DNA from 2 places in the Glutamicibacter sp. MCAF14 genome. Region 1 is predicted to be linked to the other one. Evidence: riboswitches for the same ligand, from Rfam matches in the RefSeq annotation. Region 1 holds a riboswitch; the other holds the start of a gene.
The links. A riboswitch is a leader RNA that binds a small molecule or an ion and turns the genes downstream of it on or off. The one in region 1 is predicted to bind glycine.

Region 1 (4,422 bases):
GGATGGGTAGGTGATCATGATGGCCGCAAGGACGTCCTTGTTGGCCTCGATCTTGGCATCCAGGTCATTGGCGTCGATGGTGCCATCGGCAGCAGTCTTCACAACAACCACGCGCATGCCGGCAAGTACTGCCGAAGCGGCGTTGGTGCCGTGGGCCGAAGCCGGGATCAGGCACAAATCGCGCTGGCCTTCGCCGCGCGAACGGTGGTAATCCGAGATGGCCAGCAGGCCTGCGTACTCGCCCTGCGAGCCCGCGTTTGGCTGAATCGAAACGCCGGCGTAGCCGGTGATGGCGGTCAGGCGGCCTTCCAGGTCGGTGATCAGCTCGCGCCAGCCCTCGGTCTGCGCTGCAGGTGCGTAAGGGTGGATCGAAGCGAATTCAGGCCAGGTGATGGATTCCATCTCGGCAGCCGAGTTCAGCTTCATGGTGCACGAGCCCAGTGGGATCATGGTGCGGTCCAACGCCAGGTCGCGGTCCGAGAGGCGGCGCAGGTAGCGCATCATCTGGGTTTCCGAGGAAATGGTGTTGAAGATCGGGTGGGTCATGTAGTCGCTGGTGCGGACCTGGCCGGCGGGGATCTCGAATCCTTCAGGAGCCGAGAGCTGCGCGCCGAAGACCTCAAGCAGGGACTTGACGATGGCGCTGGTGGTGGCCTCATCGGTGGAGATGCCCACCTGGGTGTCGTTGACCTTGCGCAGGTTGATGCCCGACTCGATGGCCTTGGCGACAATGGCGTCGGCGTTCTCCACGTTCACCACAACGGTGTCGAAGAAGGAATCCGAAGCCAGGGTGAAGCCGGCGGCTACCAGCGAGCTGGCGATCACGCGAGCGTGGTTATGGGCGCGGGTTGCGATCTGCTTCAGGCCGGCTGGGCCGTGGTAGACCGCGTACATCGATGCGCAAATGGCTAGCAGGGCCTGTGCGGTGCAGATGTTGGAGGTCGCCTTTTCGCGGCGGATGTGCTGTTCGCGGGTCTGCAGTGCCAGGCGGTAGGCAGGGACTCCGGCATCGTCCACCGAAACGCCCACCAGGCGTCCTGGCATGGAGCGGGTCAGGCCATCAGCTACTGCCATGTAGGCTGCGTGCGGACCGCCGAAGAACAGCGGCACGCCGAAGCGCTGGGTGTTGCCCACGGCGATATCTGCACCCTGCTCACCCGGAGGGGTGATCATGGTCAGAGCCAACAGGTCGGCGATGACGGTGACCATGGCGCCGGATTCCTTGGCCGCTGCGATGATCGCAGCGTGGTCGGCGATCGAGCCGTTGTTGCCTGGCTGCTGCAGCACGACACCGGAGATGTCGCCTTCTGGCAGGCCTGCGGAGAGGTCGGCGATTTCAACTTCGAAGCCCAGTGCGTCGGCACGGCCCTGCACGACCTTCAGGGTCTGCGGGAAGATGTTGGAGTCCAAGACGGTCTTGCCCTTGGACTTCTTCTTGTTGGCGCGTCGCATCATCAGCACGGCTTCGGCTGCGGCGGAGGATTCATCCAGCAGCGAGGCGTTGGCGATTGGCAAGCCGGTCAGGTCCATGACCATGGTCTGGAAGTTCAGCAGGGCTTCAAGGCGGCCCTGGGAGATTTCTGGCTGGTACGGGGTGTATGCGGTGTACCAGGCTGGGTTTTCCACGATGTTGCGACGGATAACCGCTGGGGTGATGGTGTCGTAGAAGCCCTGACCGATCATCTGGGTCTTTATGACGTTCTTCGAGGCAAGCGCACGCAGGTGGGCCAGTGCTTCGGTTTCAGTCAGGGCATTGGGGATATCCAGTGCGGATTCCTGGCGGATGTCAGCCGGAACGGCAGTATCGATCAGCGCTTCGAGGCTGTCATAGCCCAGAGTCTGAAGCATGGTGGTTACGTCCGATGGACGCGGGCCGATGTGGCGGGCAACAAATTCAGTATTCGAAGGTGCCGAAGTCTGCGTGATGGTCATGGTGCTGGTATCTCCATGGGATCTGTCTTGGCGCATGCCAAAGGAAGGTCTTTTTACCTCCCCATCCCTGTTGCATAACCTGAGAGTTTTACGCATCCAGCAAACTAAGCCGGACACTTGCACCTTCGGTGAACCGGAACGGGCCGGTTTCTTTCCAGAGTTGCCTCGTGATGGCGGTACGGGTGCCTGAGAGTTTCCTGGGGAGGAATTGCTCCTACGGCGCCCGTCCATGGTGTGAACGGGACTCTCCCGCCATCCGTCTGTGGCGTGTGCTGCGGGTCGGAGACCTGCAGGACACAACCATGTTACCTGCCCCGCTCCGAAGGTCAAACAGGAGCAGCGCCAGGAAAAGTCATAAATGTATTTAGTTTGCGTCGACGGTTAATCGGATGTAATCAGGATATTTCGCTGACAAGGAATCACCCGAAGACGTACCGGTTAAACGGCGTTTAACCCACGGAGCTAAATGTTCTTTGGCCCAGCCCAATTCCTGCTTCAGCTTCTCGCCACGGGAGTTCACCGCAAAGTCCGGCAAGGAAGGCTGCTGGATCTTCGAAGACCAGTTTTCATCGGTAATGCCCTGGGTGCCGAGGACCTCGAGAACCTTGGCGGCCATCAGCGCATGGCCCAGCTCGTTCATGTGCAGCCGGTCAACCGCCCAGTAGCGGATATCCGAGAACTCGCGCCAACGCCAGTAGTCAGCGATGACCGCCCCGTGCTGATCCGCGATTTCACGGACCTTCTCGTTGTAGATGGCAGTGCGCGGACGGGTCTTGGAGAACAATGGCGATTCCACGGTGTCGAAACCGGTGAACAGCACGATCTTGCTCCCTGCTTCGGCAAATCGGCGCACCATGCCTTCATAGCCGCGCATCAGCGCATCCAGGTCTGCCTTGGGGCGCAGGATGTCATTGCCTCCGGCGTAAATGGTGACCAGATCCGGGGACAGTGCCAGCGCCTGGTCCAGCTGCTGGTTGATCACCTGGCCAATTTTCTTGCCGCGCACCGCCAGGTTGGCATATTCCCAATCCCCTTCGGCGCAGAGCACCTCGGCGACCCGGTCTGCCCAGCCGCGCATCTGATTAGGTCGGGTTGAATCAACGTCGCCAACGCCCTCGGTGAACGAGTCACCTAGTGCCACAAACTTCTTCACTTCACTCCTGCTTGGTTTCTACTCGGTATCCGGGCTACGCGTTGCTGCCTGCAGCCTAGGCCTTCATGTTCTTCTGCATGATCAGCTGGCGGGCCAGCTGGCTGAGCTTCACTCCCGTGGAAGTTTCCTTCAGGCCTTCATTGCGCGATGGGATGTAGCCGAATCCCAGCTGGTAGGCCGGGTCGGCAAAGGCCAGCGAGGAGTTCGCACCATCATGGCCGTAGGCGAAGATCGATCCGTAGTTGTTCCGGGCGGTGGCCTTCATGAACCCCAGCGCGAAGGCCTGCAGCAGGCCGCTGGTCCGGTCATGCCCGTAGACCAATTCGGTGGAAACCTGGGACCAGGTGTCCTCGGAGAGCAATCCCTTGCTCACGCCCAGCTGAGGTACTGCCCCGAAGGAGGCCGCGTAGATGGCGGCCAGCGACTGGGCATTGGCTACCGCACCCATGGATGCCGGTCCCACCTGGCGCACCTGCGGAGAGTTGGCCAGTTCGTGCCAGTTGTAGACCGGACCGGATTCCAGTGCGAAGCCGGAAGCCGAGTTCACTGCGAGGCCAGCCGGGGAGAACGGGTCGAAGAATTCCGAGCGTTCTTCCGCTGCCGGCAGCACGTCGCGGTAGCGCGGTTCCAGCGCTGGGTCCTGGCCGATATAGGCGTCGGCACCCAGCGGCTTGCGAATGCGCTCTTCGAAGACTTCCTTCAGTTCCTTGCCGGTGACCCGTCGCACCAGTTCTTCCATGAGCACGCCCATGGTGATGGCGTGATAGCCCACGATGTTCTGGCCCAAGGGCCAGATGCTTGGCATGGAAGCCAGGACCTTGGCGTATTCGGCGGAGTTCAGCAGGATCTTGCTTGGCACTCCCCCGGGCACGCCCAAGACTCCGGCCTGGTGGCTGAGCACTTCACCGACAGTGAGCTGGCCCTTGCCGTTGGCGGCGAATTCCGGCCAGTAGGTGGCCATCGAGGCCTTCGGGTCGATCAGGCCGTCTTGCACCAGCAGCGCCACGACGAGCGCGCTCAATCCCTTGGTGCAGGAGAAGACGCAGGTCAGCGCATCCCCGGCCAGGTGCTCGCCTACGCTGTGGCTGAGCACCAGTTCACCGCGGTGGTAAATGGCCAGCTGCGCCGAATAATTCTCTTCTTCAGCGGCTCGTGCTTCCAGGGCCTGTGCCAGGGGCGCGAAATCTTCAGTGATCACCGATTGCATCAAAATCCTTAAAGTGCTTGTCTCTCTTCAACTAACCCTAGTCGCTTTGATCGTATTCGCTCAGGGTTCTACACGCTGATTCGATACTAAGCGCACAGGTACGTCAGCTCACACAATCAGCGCTTTTCCC
Region 2 (4,422 bases), on a different contig from region 1:
CTTTTGAGCCAGTTCGAAGCTCGATATCCCACCGGTTGGTGTCATCAGTCTGTCCTCCAAGCTGCAGCAGATGGATTCATGCAAGTGGTTGATGCCTGCGGACATGATCGCATCGCGCTGAGCCTGTGCGGTAGCAATCCCAGCGTCTATGCAGATTGGCCCCGGCATCAATCGATGCCGCGGCCAATCTGGTTGGAACAGGTGCCTGCGTCAGCTACTGCTTGATGTCCTCGGTGACCTTCACGGAGGATTCGTCCTCGCGCTTGGCGAAGGATTTCGCATCACGGTAGGCGGCTGCCTCGTAGCGTTCGTGCGCTACCTTGGCCACATGCGCGTCACGCAGCGCCTGGTGCTGCGGGTTGCGGCGGACGTACAGGTAGCCGGCAGCCAGGATCAGGAACCATGCCGGGGTGATGATCAACGCGGTGAAGGTATCGGCCTGGGTGGTCAGCGCCCAGAGGATGAAGACGAAGAAGCCCAATACTACGTAAGGCATGACGCGTCCGCCGGGCATCTTGAACTTCGATGCATCGTGCAGATGCGGGCGGCGGGCGCGGAAGACCAGGTAGCTGAGCAGGATGATGGTCCAGACGAACATGAAGCACAATGCCGAAACGGTGGTCACCAGCGTGAAGGCTCCCATGACCGAATCGCCGCTGTAGAGCAGCGCGACGCCGGCGAGCAGGAACATGCAGGAGAAGAGCAGCGCGTTCTTCGGGACCTTGCGGCTCGAAAGCTGCGAGAAGCCCTTGGGCGCATCGCCTTCCATGGACAGGCCGCGCAGCATGCGGGAGGTCGAGTAGATGCCCGAGTTGGCACTGGAGGTCGCGGACGTGAGCACCACGAAGTTGATGATGCCTGCGGCGCCGGCCAAGCCGGCCAGGGCGAACATGCCCACGAATGGGGACTGCTCGGCGGAGAACAGGTTCCATGGTTCCACGGTCATCAAGATGATCAAGGCACCGACGTAGAAGAACAGGATGCGCACAGGGATCGAGTTGATCGCCTTGGGCAGCGTCTTCTCAGGGTCCTTGGTCTCTGCTGCGGTGGTGCCCACCAGCTCAATGCCGACGAAGGCGAACACTGCAATCTGGAAGCCGGCTACGAAGCCCATGAAGCCGGTTGGGAACATGCCGCCTTCGGTCCACAGGTTGGAGAAGGAAGCAGTGGCCGAGTCGTGCTCGAAGCCGGTGATGACCATGACCAGGCCGACCACGATCAGTGCGCCGATGGCTACGATCTTGATCAGGGCGAACCAGAATTCGGTTTCGCCGAAGGCCTTCACGGTAGCCAGATTCAGCACCAGCAGCAATGCGATGCAGGCTAGAGCCGGAATCCACAACGGCAGGTCGCCCCACCAGAAGGCGACGTAGTGGGCGATGGCCACCACGTCGGCGATGCCGGTGACAACCCAGCAGAACCAGTAAGTCCAGCCGGTGAAGAACGCGGCCCATGGGCCGAGCAGATCGCCGGCGAAGTCGGCGAAAGTCTTGTATTTGAGGTTGCTCAGCAGCAGCTCGCCCATGGCGCGCATGACGAAGAAGAGCATGAAGCCGATGATCATGTAAACGAAGATGACCGATGGGCCGGCGACCGCGATGGTCTTTCCCGAGCCCATGAACAGGCCGGTGCCGATAGCGCCGCCAATGGCGATCAGCTGGATATGACGATTGGAGAGTCCGCGCTCGAGAGTGGGATCGGAACTTGTGGTACTCATGCTGGTTGCCTTCCAGAAGTGTGGCGTGACGCCCCGAAGGTGTCCTGCCTCCAAGGCTGGTTGGCTTGGAGCGCAGATACTCGCTTCGGTTGACACATCCGATTCGCGGCATTCCAGCTAGGCAGGCACGAATTGCTGCGCTCGGAGCAGCAGTCGCGGATGCCACGGGGAGTACCTCGAATCTGGTGCGCTTGATGCGGCACTGTTCGTGGTCCCTCCCCAATCTGTATTACTACCTGAGAGTTTTCACTTCGGCCCGAATACTGGGTGAAGCTTTGCTCCTTCGGTGAGTGCGGATGCTTCCGCACTGCTTTCCAGATTTGCCTTGTTCGTGGCGGTGCGGGGGCCTGAGAGTTTCCTGGGGAGGAAATTGCTCCTACGGCACCCGCCCTTGGCTAGGACGGAATTCTCCCGCCACGCGTCAGCGGCATAAGTGGTGATTGCGATCACAGTATGCCCAGAATTTAATATGTGGCGCAAATCGCATTTCACATTTTGGACGCAAATTTTCCGCGAGGGCATGCGAAGCTGGGGATTCGTTAGGGGAAATAAGGCTTTTGATGTTTCGTAACGTTTGGGCATGAAGTGCTGTGAACGGCAGCAAGCGGGGCATCGGATCAACCGATGCCCCGCTTGCCCTTTGCCGGGTCTTATTTTCCGAAACTGCGCAGACGCAGGGAGTTGAGGACCACCAGCACCGAGCTGGCTGCCATCGCGGCTCCGGCGATCATCGGATTGAGCAGCCCCAAGGCCGCAATCGGGATGCCTGCGGTGTTGTAGGCGAAAGCCCAGAACAGGTTCATCTTGATGGTGGACAGGGTCTTGGCGGACAAATCGATGGCCTGGGTGACCTGATGCAAGTCGTTGCCCATCAAGGTGATGTCAGCTGCCTCGATGGCCACATCGGTGCCAGAACCCATGGCGATGCCTAGATCGGCCTGGGCCAGCGCCGGCGCGTCATTCACGCCATCACCTACCATGGCCACGACCTTGCCTTGCTCTTGCAGGGCGGTGATCGCCTTGGCCTTGTCTGCTGGGAAGACCCCGGCAAAGACATCCTCCGCCTTGATGCCTACCTGTGCGGCGACCTTGGTTGCCACCGACTTGTTATCGCCGGTCAGCAGCACTACGCGCAGGCCGCGGTCCTGAAGTTCGCCAATCGCCTTGGCCGAGGTGTCCTTGATCTTATCTGCTACCGAAATCACGGCCTGGAACTGGTGGTCTACCGAGACCAGGATGGCGGTAGCGCCGGACTGTTCGGCTTCTTCGAGCATGGCCATCGCAGTGGCGTCCAGAACGGTGCCCTGCAGTTCCAGCCAGCTGTGCCGGCCTACGACTACGTGATGGCCGTTGACCATGCCGAGCACGCCGCCGCCCGGATCCGAGTCGAAGCCGCTGGCCTGTGGCAACGGGCCCAATTCGGCTGCCGCCTTGGCGATGGCCTGGGCAATCGGATGCTCGGAGTGGTGCTCCACAGCGCCGGCCAGCATCAGGGCTTCATCGGGGCTGATGCCATCGATGGCTTCGGTGCCCAGGTGGGTCATGACGCCGGTGGTAACGGTTCCAGTCTTATCAAGCACGATGGTGTCCAGCTTGCGGGTATCTTCCAGGACCTGGGGGCCACGGATTAAGATGCCAAGCTGCGCGCCGCGTCCAGTGCCCACCAGCAAGCCGATCGGGGTTGCCAGGCCAAGGGCGCAAGGGCAGGCGATGACTAGAACTGCCACCGCGGCGGTGAATGCCTGATAGGTATCGCCACTGGTGAAGAACCAGATGGCGAAGGTGAGAACGGCAATGGCCAAGACGATGGGCACGAAGACTGCGGAGATCCTGTCGGCCAGCCGGGCGATAGGAGCCTTGCCCGATTGGGCTTCGGAGACCAACTTGCCCATCTGCGCCAAAGTGGTGTCGGAGCCAATGCGGGTGGCTTCGATGACCAGGCGTCCGGAGGTGTTCAGCGTTGCGCCGGTGACCTCGTCGCCGGCACCTACCTTTTGTGGAACTGATTCGCCGGTCAGCAGCGAGGTGTCCACGGCGCTGGCGCCGTCAACGACCACGCCGTCGGTGGCGATCTTCTCACCCGGGCGCACCACGAAGTGATCTCCCACCTGGACCTGCTCGGCCGGAATCCTCGCTTCCTTGCCGTCGCGCAGCACGACCGCGTCCTTGGCACCCAAGCTCAGCAATGATTTCAGGGCATCGGATGCCGAAGACTTCGCCCGGTGCTCCAGGAAGCGGCCCAGCAGCAGCAAGGTAGCCACGACGCCGGCGGTTTCGAAGTACAGTGCGTGTTCGGACATCGACATGCCGGTGTGCGCGGTCATCTGCGGATCCAGGATCAGCTGAATGGCCGAGAAGAGGTAGGCGGCGAGCACGCCCAAGGACACCAAGGTGTCCATGGTGGAGGCGAAGTGCCGTGCGTTGATCGCCGCGGCCTTGTGGAAGGGCCACGCGCCATAGAAGACCACGGGGGTGGCCAGTGCGAAGGCAACCCAGCCCCAGTGCGGGAACTGGGCCCCGGGGATCATGGAAATGATGAAGAGCGGGATGGTGAAGACCGAAGATATGATCAGGCGCCGCAGCAGATTCTCTGGAACCAGATGCTCGTGTCCGCCGTGGTCTTCTTCTCCCGGCCCCGCATGATGTGCGTGCGCCGGCTTGGCAGGCTGCTTCAGTGAAGCGGTGTAGCCGGCTGCTGCAACGGT

Region 2: it holds a riboswitch for glycine, as region 1 does, so the genes downstream of both, cycA (D-serine/D-alanine/glycine transporter) here and gcvP (aminomethyl-transferring glycine dehydrogenase) in region 1, are expected to answer to the same signal.

What each region holds. Positions count from the first base shown of each region.
Region 1 covers NZ_JBFREO010000008.1:2,710-7,131, forward strand. The annotation lists gene gcvP (aminomethyl-transferring glycine dehydrogenase) at 1-1,932, opposite strand, end outside; glycine riboswitch at 2,097-2,194, opposite strand; gene AB4Y71_RS15215 (SGNH/GDSL hydrolase family protein) at 2,297-3,085, opposite strand; gene AB4Y71_RS15220 (serine hydrolase domain-containing protein) at 3,141-4,283, opposite strand.
Region 2 covers NZ_JBFREO010000001.1:467,866-472,287, forward strand. The annotation lists gene AB4Y71_RS02205 (4a-hydroxytetrahydrobiopterin dehydratase) at 1-45, opposite strand, end outside; gene cycA (D-serine/D-alanine/glycine transporter) at 215-1,717, opposite strand; glycine riboswitch at 2,043-2,141, opposite strand; gene AB4Y71_RS02215 (heavy metal translocating P-type ATPase) at 2,368-4,422, opposite strand, start outside.